Regions from separate parts of the Mesobacillus thioparans genome, predicted to be linked through region 3. Evidence: riboswitches for the same ligand, from Rfam matches in the RefSeq annotation. Region 3 holds a riboswitch; each other region holds the start of a gene.
The links. A riboswitch is a leader RNA that binds a small molecule or an ion and turns the genes downstream of it on or off. The one in region 3 is predicted to bind cobalamin.
Positions count from the first base shown of each region.

Region 1: linked by a shared signal. The riboswitch ahead of ACNAZ4_RS21660 (helical backbone metal receptor) and the one ahead of ACNAZ4_RS06100 (ABC transporter substrate-binding protein) in region 3 are both predicted to bind cobalamin.
Region 2: linked by a shared signal. The riboswitch ahead of ACNAZ4_RS18670 (acyl-CoA thioesterase) and the one ahead of ACNAZ4_RS06100 (ABC transporter substrate-binding protein) in region 3 are both predicted to bind cobalamin.

Region 1 covers NZ_CBCSFH010000019.1:28,885-34,668, forward strand. The annotation lists gene ACNAZ4_RS21650 (heme ABC transporter ATP-binding protein) at 1-1,010, opposite strand, end outside; gene ACNAZ4_RS21655 (FecCD family ABC transporter permease) at 1,007-2,068, opposite strand; gene ACNAZ4_RS21660 (helical backbone metal receptor) at 2,034-2,990, opposite strand; cobalamin riboswitch at 3,119-3,300, opposite strand; gene ACNAZ4_RS21665 (hypothetical protein) at 3,367-4,143, opposite strand; gene ACNAZ4_RS21670 (FtsW/RodA/SpoVE family cell cycle protein) at 4,465-5,652, shown strand; gene ACNAZ4_RS21675 (GNAT family N-acetyltransferase) at 5,649-5,784, shown strand, end outside.
Region 2 covers NZ_CBCSFH010000013.1:64,578-70,361, forward strand. The annotation lists gene ACNAZ4_RS18650 (flavin monoamine oxidase family protein) at 1-169, shown strand, start outside; gene ACNAZ4_RS18655 (EAL domain-containing protein) at 458-1,384, shown strand; gene ACNAZ4_RS18660 (hypothetical protein) at 1,423-1,689, opposite strand; gene ACNAZ4_RS18665 (MFS transporter) at 1,740-3,047, opposite strand; cobalamin riboswitch at 3,568-3,751, shown strand; gene ACNAZ4_RS18670 (acyl-CoA thioesterase) at 3,919-4,428, shown strand; gene ACNAZ4_RS18675 (ribonucleoside-diphosphate reductase subunit alpha) at 4,406-5,784, shown strand, end outside.
Region 3 covers NZ_CBCSFH010000002.1:317,352-323,135, forward strand. The annotation lists gene cobD (threonine-phosphate decarboxylase CobD) at 1-1,006, opposite strand, end outside; gene cbiB (adenosylcobinamide-phosphate synthase CbiB) at 963-1,946, opposite strand; gene ACNAZ4_RS06095 (adenosylcobinamide amidohydrolase) at 1,943-2,746, opposite strand; gene ACNAZ4_RS06100 (ABC transporter substrate-binding protein) at 2,712-3,680, opposite strand; cobalamin riboswitch at 3,852-4,050, opposite strand; gene ACNAZ4_RS06105 (DUF2515 family protein) at 4,293-5,426, opposite strand; gene shc (squalene--hopene cyclase) at 5,532-5,784, shown strand, end outside.

The DNA.
Region 1 (5,784 bases), on a different contig from region 3:
CTCGGCAGGAAGCCATTTGCCTGCAGGTACTCAGCCATTTCTGCCTTATGGTCGCTGCAATCATATTCCATCGGGACCACCCGGTGGACAAAGGAATTATGCCAGCCAATCCCGGCACCGGTTATTCCTGAAGACATTGTCCTCAATTTCACCGGTGTCTTTAGTGTAATCCGGTCGTGACCAACATTGAGAAACCTTGAGTCTATTTTGAAATCGGCAGCATGATTGTCGTCCGACTCGGGGACGAGCAGCAGCTGGGGCCTAGCAACTTCCGGGTGGGGATGATTTTTGATTTGCGTCTTATAGACAGCTTTAATTCGCTCTTCTTTTAAAACCTCAGCAGGAGTATCGACAATCAGCACTTCGCCGTTTTCCAAAAGCAATAGCCTATCACAATATAACGAAGCCAAGTTCAAATCATGAAAAATCGAGACGACTGTTAACTGCTCATCTGCAGCCCATTTTTTCAGCAAATCCAACAGCTCTTTTTGGAAGCTGAGATCAAGATGGTTCGTCGGCTCATCGAGCAACAGGATCCTCGGCTGCTGCGCCAGTGCCTGCGCAAGATAGACTCGCTGCCTTTCGCCGCCGGATAGTTCAACGATTGATTTTTCCTGGAGATGGGCGATCCCTGTCTGGTCCATCACCTTAAGGACAATCTGCTCATCTTCCTCACTCCAGCTATGGAACCAGCCTTTCTGGTGTGCATAACGGCCAAGCGAGACGGTTTCTTTCACACTATACGGGAAGGCCTGGTCGGAATGCTGCGGCAGGACCGCCATCATCCTCGCAAGCTGCTTCGGTGAATACTGAGTCAGGGGCCGGCTGTCCAGCTCAATGGCACCTTTTCTGAATTCCAAAGCGCCGCTGATCATTTTTAACAGCGTGGTTTTCCCGCTGCCGTTTGGACCAAGGATTCCGAACAATTCACCTTTGCCAACCTCGAAGGAGACTTCCTTCAACACCTCGCCGCCTGCATATCCGCCTGACAAATTCTTCACTGTAATCATGAGCCAGCACTTCTTTCCCTGCGATTTTTCATTAAAATAAACGCAAAAACCGGAGCTCCGATTAATGCCGTGATTACGCCAATCGGCAATTCCGATGGCGCGATGATGGTTCTAGAAATTAAATCAGCGAGAATCAGGAAGCCGCTGCCAATCAGGACGGATATCGGCAGCAAGTGGCGATGGTCCGGCCCCCATACTGTCCTGGTCAGATGGGGAATGACGAGACCAACGAAGCCGATTGTCCCGGAGACAGCAACCGCTGAACCTGTTAAAAGGGAACCTGACAGCAAAATCAACAGCTTGCGACGCTCGACATTGACGCCGAGATGCTGGGCCCGTTCCTCACCAAACGACATCGCATTCAGTTCCCTTGAGTTTGCCAGTAAAATAACCAGACCAATCACGAAGAAAGGGAAAATGATTTTTATATACTCCCAGCCGCGCATCGACACGCTGCCGAGCAGCCAGCCAATGATTTGCCTCAACTCTTCACCGGAGAGGGCGATCATCAAAGAAATGAAAGAACCTAGAAATGAACTTAAGATAATTCCGGTTAAAATGATCGTCTCCACCCTTAGCAGCCTGTCAACTTTGCGGGCAAAAAACAGGACAAACAGCACAGTGGCGAATGCGAACAGAATGCTGAGCACCGGCAAGGTAAAGGCACCGGCCAGCGGCAGCGAAAGGCCAAAGAACAGCGTCACGACAGCACCAATGGAGGCACCTGATGAAATTCCGAGTGTATACGGGTCTGCCAGCGGATTGCGCAGCAGTCCCTGGAACGCAGCACCGGCGATTGCCAGTGATGCACCGACAAGTCCTGCCAGGAGCACGCGCGGCAGCCTGATTTCCATGACAATACTTGCATGCATCGGATCGATTCCCTGTCCCTGGAAGCGGAAAATTTCAGCACTAATGATTTCAATAATAGCGGGTACAGGTATGGAAACCGTTCCGATGGAGATTCCCAGCAGCATCGAGATGATCAAGAATGCTGCTGCAAATAGATAGGCTAATCCTTTATTATTTAAAAACGTCCGGGTAAATGGCTTTTGCAAGTTCCTCCGCTCCTTCAGCGAGCCTTGGGCCTGACCGGGTAACAAGATCGGAGTGGACATCGAATACCTGCTTGTCCTTGACTGCTTTTACATTGTTCCAGCCCTGCCGCGCAAGTACCTGCTCAGCAGCTTTTTCAGTATAGTATCCATAGGTTGTCACAACGACATCAGGATTACGCTCCACCATGGCTTCCGGGTCGACTTTCGGCCATCCTTCCATGTCGCCGGCAGCATTCTTCGCGCCAATCAACTCAAGCATTTCGTTGATAAACGTATGATTGCCGGCTGTGTAGATTTCCGGTTCAGGAGAGACCTCGACAAATACTGTCTTTTGCTCTTCCGGTTTGATAGCTTCCGCTTTCTTCTTCAGGACTGCGAAGCTGTTTTTCATCGTCTTGATAAGCTCGGCTGCTTTTTCAGGCTCACCAATCGCTTTTCCAATCATCTCGATGGATTGATACACTTCTTCAAATGATTGCGCATCATTTACGACGACAACAGCAATTCCTGCATCTTTTAGTTGCTGCAGCCCTTCTTTTGCCGTGTCCGCGGTAGACCCCGGGGCAAGGACTAGGTCTGGCTTTAAGGAAATCATTTTCTCAATATTGAATTCCATGCCGCCGACTTTTTCCTTCGACATTGCTTCCTCTGGGTAATTGTCGAAATCCGTGACGCCGACAATTGCGTCGCCGCTGTCAAGCGCATAAACGATTTCCGTGTTGCTCGGAATCAGGGAAATGATCTTTTCAGGCTTTTCTTCAATGATAACTTCTTCATCAAGCGCATCTTTTACCGTGACAGGGAATCCTGACTGTTGCTCCTGCGCGGTTTTTTCGCCTTCCTTTTTTTCTGGCTGTGCTTCGGTACCGCACCCAGCCAGGATTATGGCAGCTGCCATCCATAACAACAATAACTTCTTCATTCACTTCTCCTCCATTTTTCGATAAATAAAAGACATCTCCACCAGAAGGGGAGATGTCCGAGTAAGCAAATGTTTTTATCACCATAAAAGACATAGAGCCTGTCGGCACCTCCCTATCCTCGTAGTTTGCTTGGTGCAATGGACAGGCAGGTCTCCTGGCTCATGGTCAATGCTCGCTGCGCCTTCCCATACATTTGTACAGTGGCGTAATGCAGCTTGCTCCCATTTACAGTGGCGGGACCGCGTTGGATTTTCACCAACTTCCCTATTAAGTCTTGTTATAAAAGACACCTGTTCATTTCGATATGTAATTTTCCGCTACAACCCATTATACACGATTTGCCAAAAGTTGCTGCAAAGATTTTGTTTTTTCGACTTATTGTGCAAGCAAGCTCCATTCCTTCAACTTTTTATCGAAAACAAGTCTGCCGTCAGGATTGTTGCGGTTCGCTTCTTTGTATTCATCATGCATGTCATCCATGTTGGCAAAATCTCCGATGATCCAGATCGGTATTTCAATCCTGTTGCGGTTCTGCTGGATGTTCTTCAGCGAAAACACGGCACCCTCCTTCAAGGCTGGTATCAGTGATTTCAGGATTTCCTTGCTGACAGAGGGATAGGACTTCTTTTTCCGGATTCCAAGCAGCGTTTTTTCCGGTTTCATTTCTCCCAGCTTACCTGCAAGGACATTGCCAAGCATGCGGAAAAAGTCATTGAAATTGCGGTAGTACGTCTTGTTGAACCAGCCGTCTTCGTTGGAAAGGTACACAAAGCGATTATTAAGCTGATTGTAAAAAGGCAGCTTCAAATGATGCTTGATATGTCCAAGATAAAGAAGTTCGGCAATTTCCTGGGCCGTCAGTACATTCAGCGCTTCCACTTCCTCAAAATCAATCCAGCAAAAATCCCCGTAAGCATGTGTATTGGCTCCAATGAGCTTTTCGGCATTTTCTTCTGGTACATACTCAAATAAGGTATGCCTGTTGAATTCGCCATCCTCATAGCGATGCTTCAACAGCAATAGATGGTTAAAAGGATCGGGCAGCGACCGGGCAAATTCATGGAATTCGATTCCATGCGAAAGCACATAATGATCCCGTTCGTTCATGTGGAGATATAATAAATCCCTGCTATAAGGATGGTTCTTTTTCAACAGCAAAACCTCCCGGAAAATTCTAAGCTGCAGAATGCCAGCGGCTCCGTACAAATAACACTTCTTCCATTCTAACAAAAACGATGGAAAATATCTTATTCTGAATCCTCAAAAACATAATTATTATCCGCCTTTCCCGCGAAAAGAATCCATTGGTAAAAAAGAAACCAATCCCTCCTGGCATTCGTCTATATTTATAGGAATATATTACCTGCAAAGGGATTGTGAGGATAATCTTTGTCTGCTAGCATTAAAATGGTAAGGCCTTCACAAATAGGCGAAATATTATGTGATGAAAATGATTTGGACAGGGTGTAGCAAATGGATAAATCGATTAAAAAATTCGACCGCTTTGATTGGACGTTGACACTTCTCTTACTGTTGTTTTTTCTGACCAGCTGCCTCGCCATTTATAGCGCCCAGAAGACCGGGCAATATGTTGGTCAGAACTTTTTATACAAGCAAATATTTTGGTATGTCGTCGGTTCAGGAATCATTGCAGTCGTGATGATGTTCGACAGTGAACAATACCGCAAACTCTCATGGTATTTATACGGCTTCGGGATCTTCCTGCTCGTCTTCCTGTTTTTCGCTCCTGCCAGCATTGCGGAAGAAAGGAACGGGGCCAAAAGCTGGTTCTTCATCGAGCCATTCGGTTCGATCCAGCCCTCCGAGTTCATGAAAGTCTTTTTGATTCTTGCTTTAAGCACCGTCATCTATGCCCACCATAAAAAACATCCGAGAAGGACACTTCAAACAGACTTCCTGCTGTTCATCAAGCTTGGCTTGATCACCGCCTTACCGCTTGGGATGATCATGATGCAGCCAGACCTTGGAACAGCATTGGTCGTAATTGCGATTTTCACAGGAATCGTCCTAGTTTCCGGCATCACGTGGAAAATCATCCTGCCTCTCTATGGCGGTGGAGCTGCGCTTGGAGCCGGCATTCTGTATCTCGTCATTTGGAAGCCAGAGATCCTGAAGAAATATCTGGGGGTAAAAACGTATCAGTTTGGCCGTATCTATGCCTGGCTTGACCCGGAGAGCAACCCGGAATATGGCTACCATTTATTGAAATCCCTCAGTGCGATCGGGTCTGGCATGCTGACTGGAAAAGGGATCAATGGCAGCGAAGTCTATATTCCCGAAAGCCATACAGACTTCATTTTCAGCGTCATCGGAGAGGAATTCGGCTTTGTTGGCGGCAGTTTTGTCATCAGCCTGTACTTCCTGCTCATCTACCACCTGACCAAAACAGCGCTGGATACGAATGACCCTTTTAACTCCTATATTAGTGCAGGTGTCATCAGCATGATTACCTTCCATGTCTTCCAGAATATCGGAATGACCATCCAGCTGCTGCCGATTACCGGGATTCCGCTGCCTTTCATCAGTTATGGCGGAAGCTCGCTGATGGGGAATATGCTGGCGATTGGGCTGATTTATGGGATTCGCTTCCATCATAAAACCTATATGTTTGCATCAAGTGACAGGAGTTTTGATTTATGAAGCTAGTAAGCAATTATCGTGAAAATAATGAGTTGAGGAAGAGTTTCATTCAGCTGGCCGCCGACATTTTCGGTCTTGATTTTACCAACTGGCATGAAAAAGGCTATTGGGGAGAGCGATACATTCCGTATT
Region 2 (5,784 bases), on a different contig from region 3:
CAGCTTCCCGGACTATGGCCTGCCGGCTGGAGTCAGTTCGTGGGAAAATAAGATTGTTTTTGCAGGTACCGAAACAGCACCGGGGCATGGCGGCCATCTTGAAGGAGCTTTGCTATCCGCTGAGCGAGCGGCATCTGTTGTGATGAAGCTGGCTGAGGAACTCAAATAATAACGATAGATAGTAAAACGAAAGGGCGCTTTTTCCGATAAAACGGATGAAGCGCTTTTTTTTGCGCGATTTAGAGTTCAGTAAAATGGCTTATCTTCCATATGTGCTTCAGCTGGGAATTGTAAATCTACTTTCTATATAATTCACCTTATGGTCTATTTTACCTATTATCTGCACAGTGATATAGTAATAAATAACTAACTTGAGAGGACGCTATATTATATGAGTTGCAATGCGTGTTTGGTTGGAAATTTACAGTTTGAGATACGAGTAGAAGGGGACCAAAATTTGTCCATCTATCCTGAAGTGGTTCGTCACATGGAGCGTAATGGTGAACTGATGCGGGCGGAAGGCGGTTCGCTGGTTGTAAGCGAAGCAGGGATGAAGGATTTCCTTGATTTTTGCCAAGACCATATGGAACCGGATGAAGTGGTTTTTCGGCTGGATGAAGGAAAGTGGAGAACTCTTTCGGAGGCGGAGGACATCCTCGAAAGCGAGTGGATCGACGAAGTCATCCGCAAGCAGCAGGTTACTAGCCATGCCCAGCCGATTGTTGACGCGGGAGCCGAGATTTATGCCCATGAAATGCTGGCCAGGTTTTACCGGGAGGACGGTTCCGTGATTTTTCCCGGTGAAATTTTCGGTGCCGCTCGGAAACGTGACCGGTTATATGCACTTGACCGGATTTGCCGGATGGCCGCGGTCAGGGCAGCTTCATTTACCGACAAGAAGGCGTTCATCAATTTTATCCCGACATCGATTTATTCTCCGGAATTTTGCCTCAAGTCGACCACGATGCTGGCTGACCGACTGGGAGTCGATTCGGGACGGCTTGTGTTTGAAGTCGTTGAAACGGAAAACGTCGAGGATACAGATCATCTGAAAAGAATCCTCACTTTTTACAAAGAAAAGGGCTTCCGGTATGCGCTTGATGATGTTGGTGAAGGATACAGCACATTGGAGCTGCTCTCCAATCTTCAGCCGCATTACATGAAACTGGATATGAAGTATGTCCAGGGAGTTGCCGCCGATCCTCAAAAGCAGCGGACCGCTTCTGCATTTTTAACAGAAGCGAAGAAGCTGGGATCTGTTCCGCTTGCGGAGGGGATTGAATCAGAGGAAGATTTTGAGTGGCTAAAGGAGAAAGGATATCAGCTGTTCCAGGGATACTTGTTCGGCAAACCCGCGCCAATTAGCAGTCTGGTTGAAGGATGAAAAAAAGAAACCGTTCATGTGACGGTTTCTTTTTTAGGTTATATATCATCGGCATAATGCAGGGAACGCTTTGCTTCCAACTTCTTTTTCATTTCTTTTATGGCTTCTGTCAGGAGCGCGATGTCCTTGAGGATTTGCTGTTTGATGGCTGTGTCGGCACTTGATTGATAGTCGTTTTTCAGTTGGCTCAGTTCCCGTTGGAATAGAAAAAGTGTAAGCAGCTTAATCTCCCCCTTTGGTGAAACAATCATTCTCTCTTTCTCTGTATATAGTACAAAATACCCAATGTTTTTTCTTTTAAACATAAAAAATGGTAAAAATCCTCTCCCGCCGGAATGGGGAGAGGATTTCATACTTACGCTGTTGTCTTCTTTGCTTCAAACACTGCTACAGACTCTTTCCTCTGGTAATAATACCAGTTCAGGACAATGGACAGCACGTAGAAGCCGATGAAGATGAAGAATGCAGGGGCATAACCTCCGGAAATGTTCACGGACCAGCCGAACAGCTTTGGAATCAGGAAGGATCCATATGCTGCGAATGCTGCCGTAAAGCCAAGGACTGGTGCAGCTTCTTTTGGAACAAAGATTCCAGGTATCATCTGGAATGTTGAACCAGAGCCAATACCAGAAGCGATGAACAGAAGCATGAATGAAGCCAGGAAGCCGCCGAATTGCTTTGTACCCAAGAAGTAAATGACACTTCCAGCACCAGCCATCATCACAACCAGAACGATGGATGTCAGCTTGGCGCCGCCCATTTTATCAGCCAGCCATCCGCCGATAGGGCGTGCAGCTGCAGCAAGGAAAGCACCTAAGAATGCTAAGGAAATATATTCAGGGAACTGTGTTTTCAATAAAAGCGGGAATGCCGCTGAGTAACCGATGAAAGATCCGAATGTTGCCACGTAAAGCCATGTCATGATCCAAGTGTGCTTTCTTTTTACAATGACGAATTGGTCAGCGAATGATTGCTTTGTGCCAGGCAGGTTATCCATGCCAAACCATGCTGCGATTGTGACGATTGCAATCGGGATCAGCCAGATGAATGCTGCGTTTTGAAGGAAAACTTCCTGACCGTTAGATAATTTCTGTCCATCGCCAGCGATGAAAGCGAATGTTCCAGTGGTAATGATTAACGGTGTTACGAATTGGACGACAGATACACCCATGTTGCCTAAACCGCCGTTGATGCCAAGCGCCGTTCCACGTGCTTTTTTCGGAAAAAAGAAGCTGATGTTGGATGAAGAACTTGAAAAGTTTCCGCCACCCAATCCGCAAAGTGCAGCGAGTAAAAGCATCACTGAGTATGGTGTGTCAGGATTCTGTACCGCGAAGCCGATGCCGACAGCAGGAATCGCAAGCACGGCAGTTGTCAGGACTGTCCAGTTGCGTCCGCCCATCATTCCCACTCCGAATGTGTACACAAATCGCAGCGTTGCACCCACAAGACCAGGCATGGCAGCCAATGCGAAAAGCTGTTGATCAGTAAAATTAAAACCAATATCATTAAGACGAATTGCAACCACAGACCAGATTTGCCAGACAATGAACGCGAGCATCAAGGAAGGTACCGAAATCCACAAGTTACGTTGGGCATGTTTTTTTCCTTCAGATTGCCAGAAACGATCGTCTTCAGGATTCCATGTATTTATGCGAGCCATTTTAATTCCTCCATATGTGATTGAATGTTTACAAGATTAATAAACCATTTATATCACAGCCAAGGTGTGACGAACCTCACATTTGGAGACACCATCACAATTCTGTCAAAAAGTCTTGAACACTTTTTGACAAGAAGGCAATTATGGGATGCTTAGAATGCTCATAAGGGTATATAAGCTTGTTGCGTAGCGTTTTATTGATGGGTTGAAAAGGAATCGGGGAAATACCCTATATTTTATTTGCGGTGAAGGTACCACCTTTGCACAGGTATGTCCCCTTATTTCTGTTTTTACCCTAATTGCGAAAATCAAATTATATCGACCACATTTCGATATATATCAGCGGATTTTTGATTTTATCGACCATATTTAAAGAGATATCGAACACTTTTTGCAATATATCGACCACGCCCATAATTTAGTGTTGTTATGAAATTAGTTGAAATTACGAGGCAGATGATTTACTATCAATTCATAACACGATATATTGTGTTGTTTAATTAAAACACAACTAAATATTGTATTTACCGGTAAACATGGTGTCTGAACAAGACTTAATAGGGAATCTGGTGAGAGTCCAGAACTGTTCCCGCAACTGTAAGTGCTGACGAAATAAGGAAGAACCACTGTCTAAAAATGGATGGGAAGGCCTTAAAGTAGGGTGAAGCACAAGTCAGGAGACCTGCCATATTTATGCGTGTTATCTTCTTCGGGAATTGGGAAGGTATTACGGGGATAAATTGATAGGCTCATGAATTTTTTGCAGATACATATGTGAGTTGTTAATTGATCAACGTTACTTAAACCCATCTCCCCGAGATGGGTTTTTCTCATTTTTCAGGGAGCATTTTTTACACACAGGAGGTCAGTAATGGAAGGATTATCTACAAATGTGTCCAGGACTTTGCAAAACCGGCTGGTTTTGCCTCCGGACACGAATCATCTTGGAACGATTTTCGGCGGAACGGTGTTGTCCTATATTGATGAAATCGCAGCGATTGCAGCGATGAAGCACAGCAGAAGAGCAGTTGTCACAGCCTCGATTGACTCGGTGAATTTCCTGTCTTCCGCGGTAGTCGGCGATATTTTAACGCTGGAAGCCGTCGTGATTTCAACAGGCAGGACGTCAATGGAAGTATTCGTGAAAGTGGAAAGTGAAAACTTAAAGACTAGCAAAAAGACGTTGACGACCACCTCGATTTTAACCATGGTGGCAAAGGATGAAAATGGTGTGCCTGTTCCGGTCGCCGGGGTCATTCCGGAAAGTATTGAGGAATGGAAGCTATTCAACACGGCGGACATGAGAAGGCAACATAGGCTGGAAATGAGAAAAAGTAAACAAGCAGGAGGAGTCATCGATGAAAATTCAAGTAAAGGATGATCATGCAGCCACACTGATTACAGAAATCGAAAAATCGTTCCCTCGATTAGATTTTTCACCATTCAAAGAAAAGGTCTGCCAGGGCCTTGAAGCCAAGAATATGACAGACGACCAGATTGATAACATGTTAATTTTGACAGCAGTCGAAAGAATCGGCCGGGATGAACCTGACTGGACATATGCAGCTGCACGGTTTTACTTGAAAAAATTGTACAAGCTTAGTGCAGGCTTTCGAGAAGGAGTTGGTTATGGATCCTTCTATGATTTAATCAATAGACTGATAGAGATCGGGATTTATGATAGCGAAATATTAAAAACCTACTCCCAGGAAGAAATCGAATACCTTGAAAAAGTAATCGATCCCAACAGAGACAAATTATTTACCTACATAGGGCTTGTCACGATGGCGGAACGGTATCTTGCACGCACTCAAAAAGGCGATTTTGCTGAGCTGCCCCAGGAGCGGTTCATGATCATCGTAATGACCTTGCTGGCTGAAGAACCGAAGGAAAAACGGCTTGGATTGGTTGAGGAGGCATATTGGGCGCTTTCTAATCTTTATATGACCGTGGCGACACCGACGCTTGCGAATGCCGGCAAAAGCTATGGCCAGTTATCGAGCTGCTTTATTGATACGGTAGCAGATGATTTAAGGAGCATCTATGATTCCAACACGGATATCTCCACCTTGAGCAAGAATGGCGGCGGCATTGGCGTGTACCTGGGGAAAATCAGAAGCCGCGGCAGCGATATTAAAGGCTTTAAAGGGATTAGTTCCGGGGTGATCCCGTGGATGAAACAGCTGAACAACACAGCAGTTTCGGTCGATCAATTAGGGCAGCGGCAGGGTGCGATTGCTGTTTATCTCGATGTGTGGCATAAGGACATCTTCCCGTTCCTTGATGCAAAACTCAATAATGGAGATGAGCGCCAGCGGACACATGATTTATTCACGGGCATCTGCATCCCGGACTTATTCATGGAGCAGGTAGAAAAACGGGGCGACTGGTATCTGTTCGATCCACACGAAATAAGGCGCGTAATGGGATTTTCGCTTGAAGATCATTTTGATGAGGAAAAGGGAGCTGGGTCGTTCAGGGAAAAATATTGGACCTGCGTCAATCATTCAGGTTTGTCACGTGAGGTCGTTCCTGCGATAGAAATCTTTAAATCGATTATGATTTCCCAGCTTGAAACCGGCACCCCTTACATGTTTTACAGGGATCAGGTGAACAGGCTGAATGCCAACCACCATAAAGGAATGGTTTACTGCAGCAATCTGTGCACAGAAATCACGCAGAATATGAGCCCGACTCTCCTTGAAGAGGAAACAGTGGAGGATGGAAAGATTTTAAT
Region 3 (5,784 bases):
CAAATCGCAGCCATTTTCCTTCAAGCCCAGGAAAGTTCACAGTATGTCTTGGGATTATTCCTCTATGAAGCAAGTATTGCAGGAAGGAATGCTGGTCAACAAGAGATGGATCCTTCAACAGATAAAAATTCACTCTGGATTGGGACACCAGCAGGCCATGTTTCTGATAGAAATGGAAAAGCCGCATTCTTTCCTGTTCAATTAATGCCCTCGTTTCGTCTATGTATGATTCACTGTCGAGACACCATTCACCTGCTTTCAAGGCAATCGCATTTGTGCTCCAATGCGGCTGGAATGCTGATATCTTGCTAATGACAGCTGGGTCTGCAAGCAAGTAGCCAAGCCTCAATCCAGGTATTGCAAACATTTTTGTCATCGAACGGATGATGAGCAGATTAGGATATTCCTTTATGTAATGTGTGATAGATTCGTATTTTCCAAGGAAGTCGTAAAACGCCTCATCTACGATCAACAAGCATTGATGCCTTCTGCATTCCTCCAGCAAATAAAGGATAGTGGACCTTGAATAGTACACTCCAGTTGGATTATTGGGATTGCAAAGAAATAAAGCATCAGCGCCCTTTAGCTTTGCATTTAAATCATCATCCCTCCATTCCCATCCCTCATCTAGCTGGTGATACTGCAGTTGGCAGCCACTCACCCTGCAAGCTTCTTCATATTCCGAAAAAGCAGGCTGGACAATCACCGCCCGCTTTCCAGCAAGCATCCTGCCAATCAGCGAAATGATTTCAGCACCGCCATTCCCAAGCAGTACATGGCTTTCGTGCAATCCTTCCTTTCTTGCAATCTTACTTTTCAAAATCGTCCCATGTGGATCCGGATACTCCATAACAGACTCAAGAAGCCGAAACCAATTTTCTTTTAAAACAGGAGGCGGACCCAGCGGATTAATGTTGGCGCTGAAATCCAGCTTTTCGTTTGGAACCGGCAGATTCATCGCTTCAAATAAATAGTGTGGATTGGCACCATGTGACGGCCATTTCAACAAGAATCCCCCCAAACCACAGCACTGCCAGAAAAAGCGGAACAGTAGCTGTTACGATTTTATTTGCTGCTAAAATATGATTTTTGTCTAACATAACAAGTGCTTCGCCCATTGTAGCGCGTTCTGAAATAATCCCTTTATAGTAATTTGTGCCTCCGAGCTGGACACCTAATATGGCTGCCACCGCTGCCTCGCCCCAGCCGCTGTTTGGGCTCAGGTGCTTTTTGGCATCGCGCCTGACCATTTTCCAGGCGGCAATTCTTGTGATGTAAAGCGGGCGGTTCATCGCGACCATACAAAGTGAGGTAATCCTGCTAGGCACCCAGTTCGCCAAATCATCAAGTTTTGCGGATGCCCAGCCAAAGTCCAAGTATTGATCATTTTTATATCCCAACATCGAATCACAGGTATTGATTGCCCGGTACATTAGCGCAAGCGGAGCACCGCCAAGCACCGCCCAGAATAGCGGCGCTGTGATGCCATCGCTCGTGTTTTCGGCAACCGTCTCGACAGCAGCCCGGACAATTTCTGGTTCTTCAAGCTGCTCTGTATCACGGCCAACAATCCAGGATAGCTTATGCCTCGACTCTTCCATATCATTGTCTGCAAGTGGATAATAGACCGATAATCCAGCTTCCTTCAGGCTTTTTTGGGCAATGGCTGTTGAAATCATCACAGCTTCCATAAGGATTCCTGCAAAAGGATGCAGGAAGTAAAAGAAGAATGTAAGCAGAACAACGATGCTTCCGACAACCAGCAGGACAGCAGCGACCATTGCTGTTCCTTTGGCTTTTCTGCCTCTGCCTTTATTCATCCTTCTGTCTAATTTGTAAATAAGTGTTCCCATCCATTTCACCGGATGCGGCCACTTTGGCGGATCACCAATAAACCAATCAAGAATGACAGCCAGTGTGACGGCTGTAAGGTGGTTCATGATCATATTCTCACCCTTTTCTTGCTGTTCCTGATTGCTTCCACTGTACATTCATGTACTCCCTTGCCAATGATTCGTCCAAGGGGAGTAATCGTGCCAGCGTAATCAAGCTTTTGCCCCCGTTGTGTTGAGGCAACCAGGATGCTGTCAGTGGATGTACCTGTTGCCACTGACCCTGACAGCTTATCCCTTATTTCCAGATCGTGAAGCGCCTTTGTCTTCACTTCAGTAGCTGTCATGATACTCTGAATGAAAGCTTCCTCAGTCAGTTCTCCGCTGACGAATATCCAAATATTTATCGTTCCTGGCGACATATCAAAAGAATAATACTCACTGCTTTTCGAAGCGTCTATGGCGTTTCCAACACCTGCTGTAACAACGATAAAGACTGAAAACCCTTCTTCCTGATAGTGCTTATAGGATACATCCTCTAGCATCACTGCCGTCATCATCCCGACTGTATCTCCAGGCTGTAATCCCTGCTCCTTCAAATATTGGATCATTTCTTCCCTATGGTCGCTGCAGTCATAACCTTTGTCCACATGCCGGTTTACAAAAGTGGTGTACCAGCCGGTTCCCGCTCCGACAACTCCGGAAGACATCGTTCTTAATGGGATCGGAGAATTTAAGACAATGTAATCTTGCTTCATCTTAAGATGATTTTCTCCTATTTTTACTTGTGCTGGTTCATCTGAGCCGCCTGCTGGATTCAAGACTATTTCCTTTGCAGAAGCCTTTGACTGTGCCTGCTTTTTTGTGCTGGTCTGCAAATTATTTGAAAACATCCGGGTAAACGGCTTTGGCAAGCTCCTCTACTCCTTCTGTCAGCCTCGGCCCAGTTCTTGTCACCTTATCGGAATGAACATCAACCACACGGTTTTCCTTAACAGCGGTAATCTTGTCCCAGCCTTTCCGGCTTATCACATTTTTCACCGGCTCATTCGTATAGTATCCATGTGTCGTGATTATCACATCAGGATTGCTTTTAATGATGGCCTCTGGGTCTAGCTTTGGCCAACCTTCTTCTTTTACAGTGTTATCCGCATTAATGATTTGCAGCATTTCGTCAATGAAGGTATTCTTGCCAGCTGCATAAATTTCTGGTGTTGGTGATACTTCAACAAATACCGACTTTCTGTCTTCTTCTTTGATTTCCTTTGCTTGTGTTTTGATTTCTTCAATCTTTTTCTTCATGTCTGCAATCAAAGTATCGGCCTTTTCCTGTTCACCTGAGGCAGTACCAATCATGCTGATCGATTCATAAACTGCATCGAATGTAGTTGCGTCGTTAACGACAAGAACAGTGATTCCAGCATCCTTAAGCTGCTGGAGGCCAGCCCCAGAAGTATGTGCACCTGAAGCATGCGCAAGTACCAAATCAGGCTTTAAAGAAACGATTTTCTCAACATTAAATTCCATTCCGCCAATTTTCTCTTTCTCTGCCACTTCTTCAGGGAAATTATCAAAATCAGAAACTCCAATTATTTGTTCATCTAGACCTATCCCGTATGCAATTTCTGTATTGCTTGGAATCAGGGAAACAATTTTTTCAGGCTTCGATTCAATGGTGACTTCTTGTCCTGTTCCATCCTTTATACTAACAGGGAACTTTGCTTCTTCCTGTTGGACCGTTTCAGTTTTATTTGGCTTTTCCGCGTTCGACTGCTCTGCGTTGCCACACCCAGCCAAAGCGCCGATTGTTAATAATAGTGCGAATAAAAAGGCATTCAACTTCTTCATCTGTCATTCCTCCGAATTATCATTTCGATTGTTTCTGCAAACTTTTTGCACAACAAAATAGAACCGTTCTATAAAACTAAAAAAACACCTCCATTTTACTCATGGAGATGTTTGTGTCGGTTCGCCTAAAAAAGCCAGAATCGTTCCCAAACACCTCCTATCCTCGTAGGTTGTGACGCGAAGAATCAGGCAGGTCTCCTGGCTTCTGGTCATTGCTATCAAGCGCCTTCCCATACAAATAGTACAGTGGCATAAAGCTTGAAGCTCCCAGTTACAGTGGCGGGACCGCGTTGGAATTTCACCAACTTCCCTATTAAGTCTCTAAACTACTCAAATTCGTTTAGCAGACACCAGATTCTTTATGTATTAAATTTTCCGCTGGTTTCAATTATACACAATTCGTGTCGAAAAAAGTGTGAACTTGGATAAATTATCTAAAATTTAATTTTTAATGAGGGACAAAAGCAGTTGAAACACTTAAAAAGGCACCATAAATAAAGGATATAATGTTTTGTTCGTTTTAAAAAATAAAAAATCAAAAGACATCAAGATAGCCTTTTGATTGTAAAGTTATGAATATCCTAATAATGTTTAAAATCTGCTCATGTTTAATTATTCTTCTCGCAATAGAATAGTTTCCTTTGCCATAACCGCAAGTTCGATTTTTTCAATGGTTTTGCAATAATTAGTTAAAATTCCTCCATCCACACTGACTTCCTTATGAAAATAATCGAGGACATGCCAATCCTCAAACCAATCCCCGCTCTCTGCCTTTTCATGAGGGGTATCCGGCCAGGCGTATTTTAAGGGCGGGCTGTATAACCGTTCGGCCCCCTTTCTTAACACACAATTCTTGACCCGCCGCTTATAAAGGGACCGGGGGAAAGATTCATTTATATCATTAAACAAATGAGGCCAATAATCTTTCCTTGAGCCTGTGTGAGGATGTTCTTGGGCCCATTTCAAGACCCCAGCCAGAATTCTTTCTTGCTGAAAAAGAAGCGAATACAACTTTTTTCCGAATAAAATTCTCTCGTGGAGCGAAGTGAAATAGCGTAGGGTGCCACCGGTAAGCGAAGCTTTCTCCCTTTTATCCCCTGTACAACAGGGAAAAATGATGTTATTAAAATTCAAAAAATCGTGCATTTTAAAGCTGACCGTACCTGTTACGGTTTTTTTATAATGCTGATTTTGGATCAATCTTTTTTCCAGATAGCTTTGTTCATTGATCACCATCGCAAACGCCAATGCAGCTTGATCACCACTGTTCCAAAAATAACGCCACATCGTTTCCATGAAGGTGGAAACATGAAAATAACGTAAAAGATGGAACATCTCCTTTCTGCCTCTCACACTCAGGTCATAGATCAAAAATTGAGGATACACATCTTGAAATATCAACCAACTGCCGCGCTCCAAAAGCGAAAAAAAGTCTTTCTGATCTCTATCAGATAAAAGCTTTGTCAGCAACTCCCCTTTTAAATCCGTCATGTTCCATCCGACGTTTCGCGATACCATATGGCCAAGAAAAGCCCAATGTATTTCAGGGCGCTGAAGGTAAAACTGAAAATACGCCTGCGTCCGTGTTACATTGTTTTGATTGAGTTGTCTAGTCTGCTCTTTTATTAAATAAATCCATCGTTTATCTTTTTCTAATAAATCAGGCAGATGACCGAAAGCTTTCTTTTTCGCCTTTTTCTTTAATTCTTTTTTTACATCTGAGAAAGAGTTCAGCAAGAACGGCATCATCCTTCATGAGAGTTCATTTTTAGTGGTTCAGTCAAGAATGCATATTCATTTTGCACAAGGAATATGTATACAAAGATGAATATTCGGGAGAGGATGGGTTAAATGAGGCATCGGGTATATAAGGAAATGAATAGAATTGCTGATCAGTTGATTCAGGACCAATCAGAAAACGGTGCCTGGCATTATCCTTTCGAGACTGGGATCCAAACCGACTGCAGTATGATTATCTTATTACGAACGTTGGAGATAAATGATGAAGATTTCATAAAAGAATTAGTGGATCGGATTGCCGGAGAACAGCAGGAAGATGGGTCATGGAAGCTATTTCACGATCAGGAAAAAGGAAATCTGACAT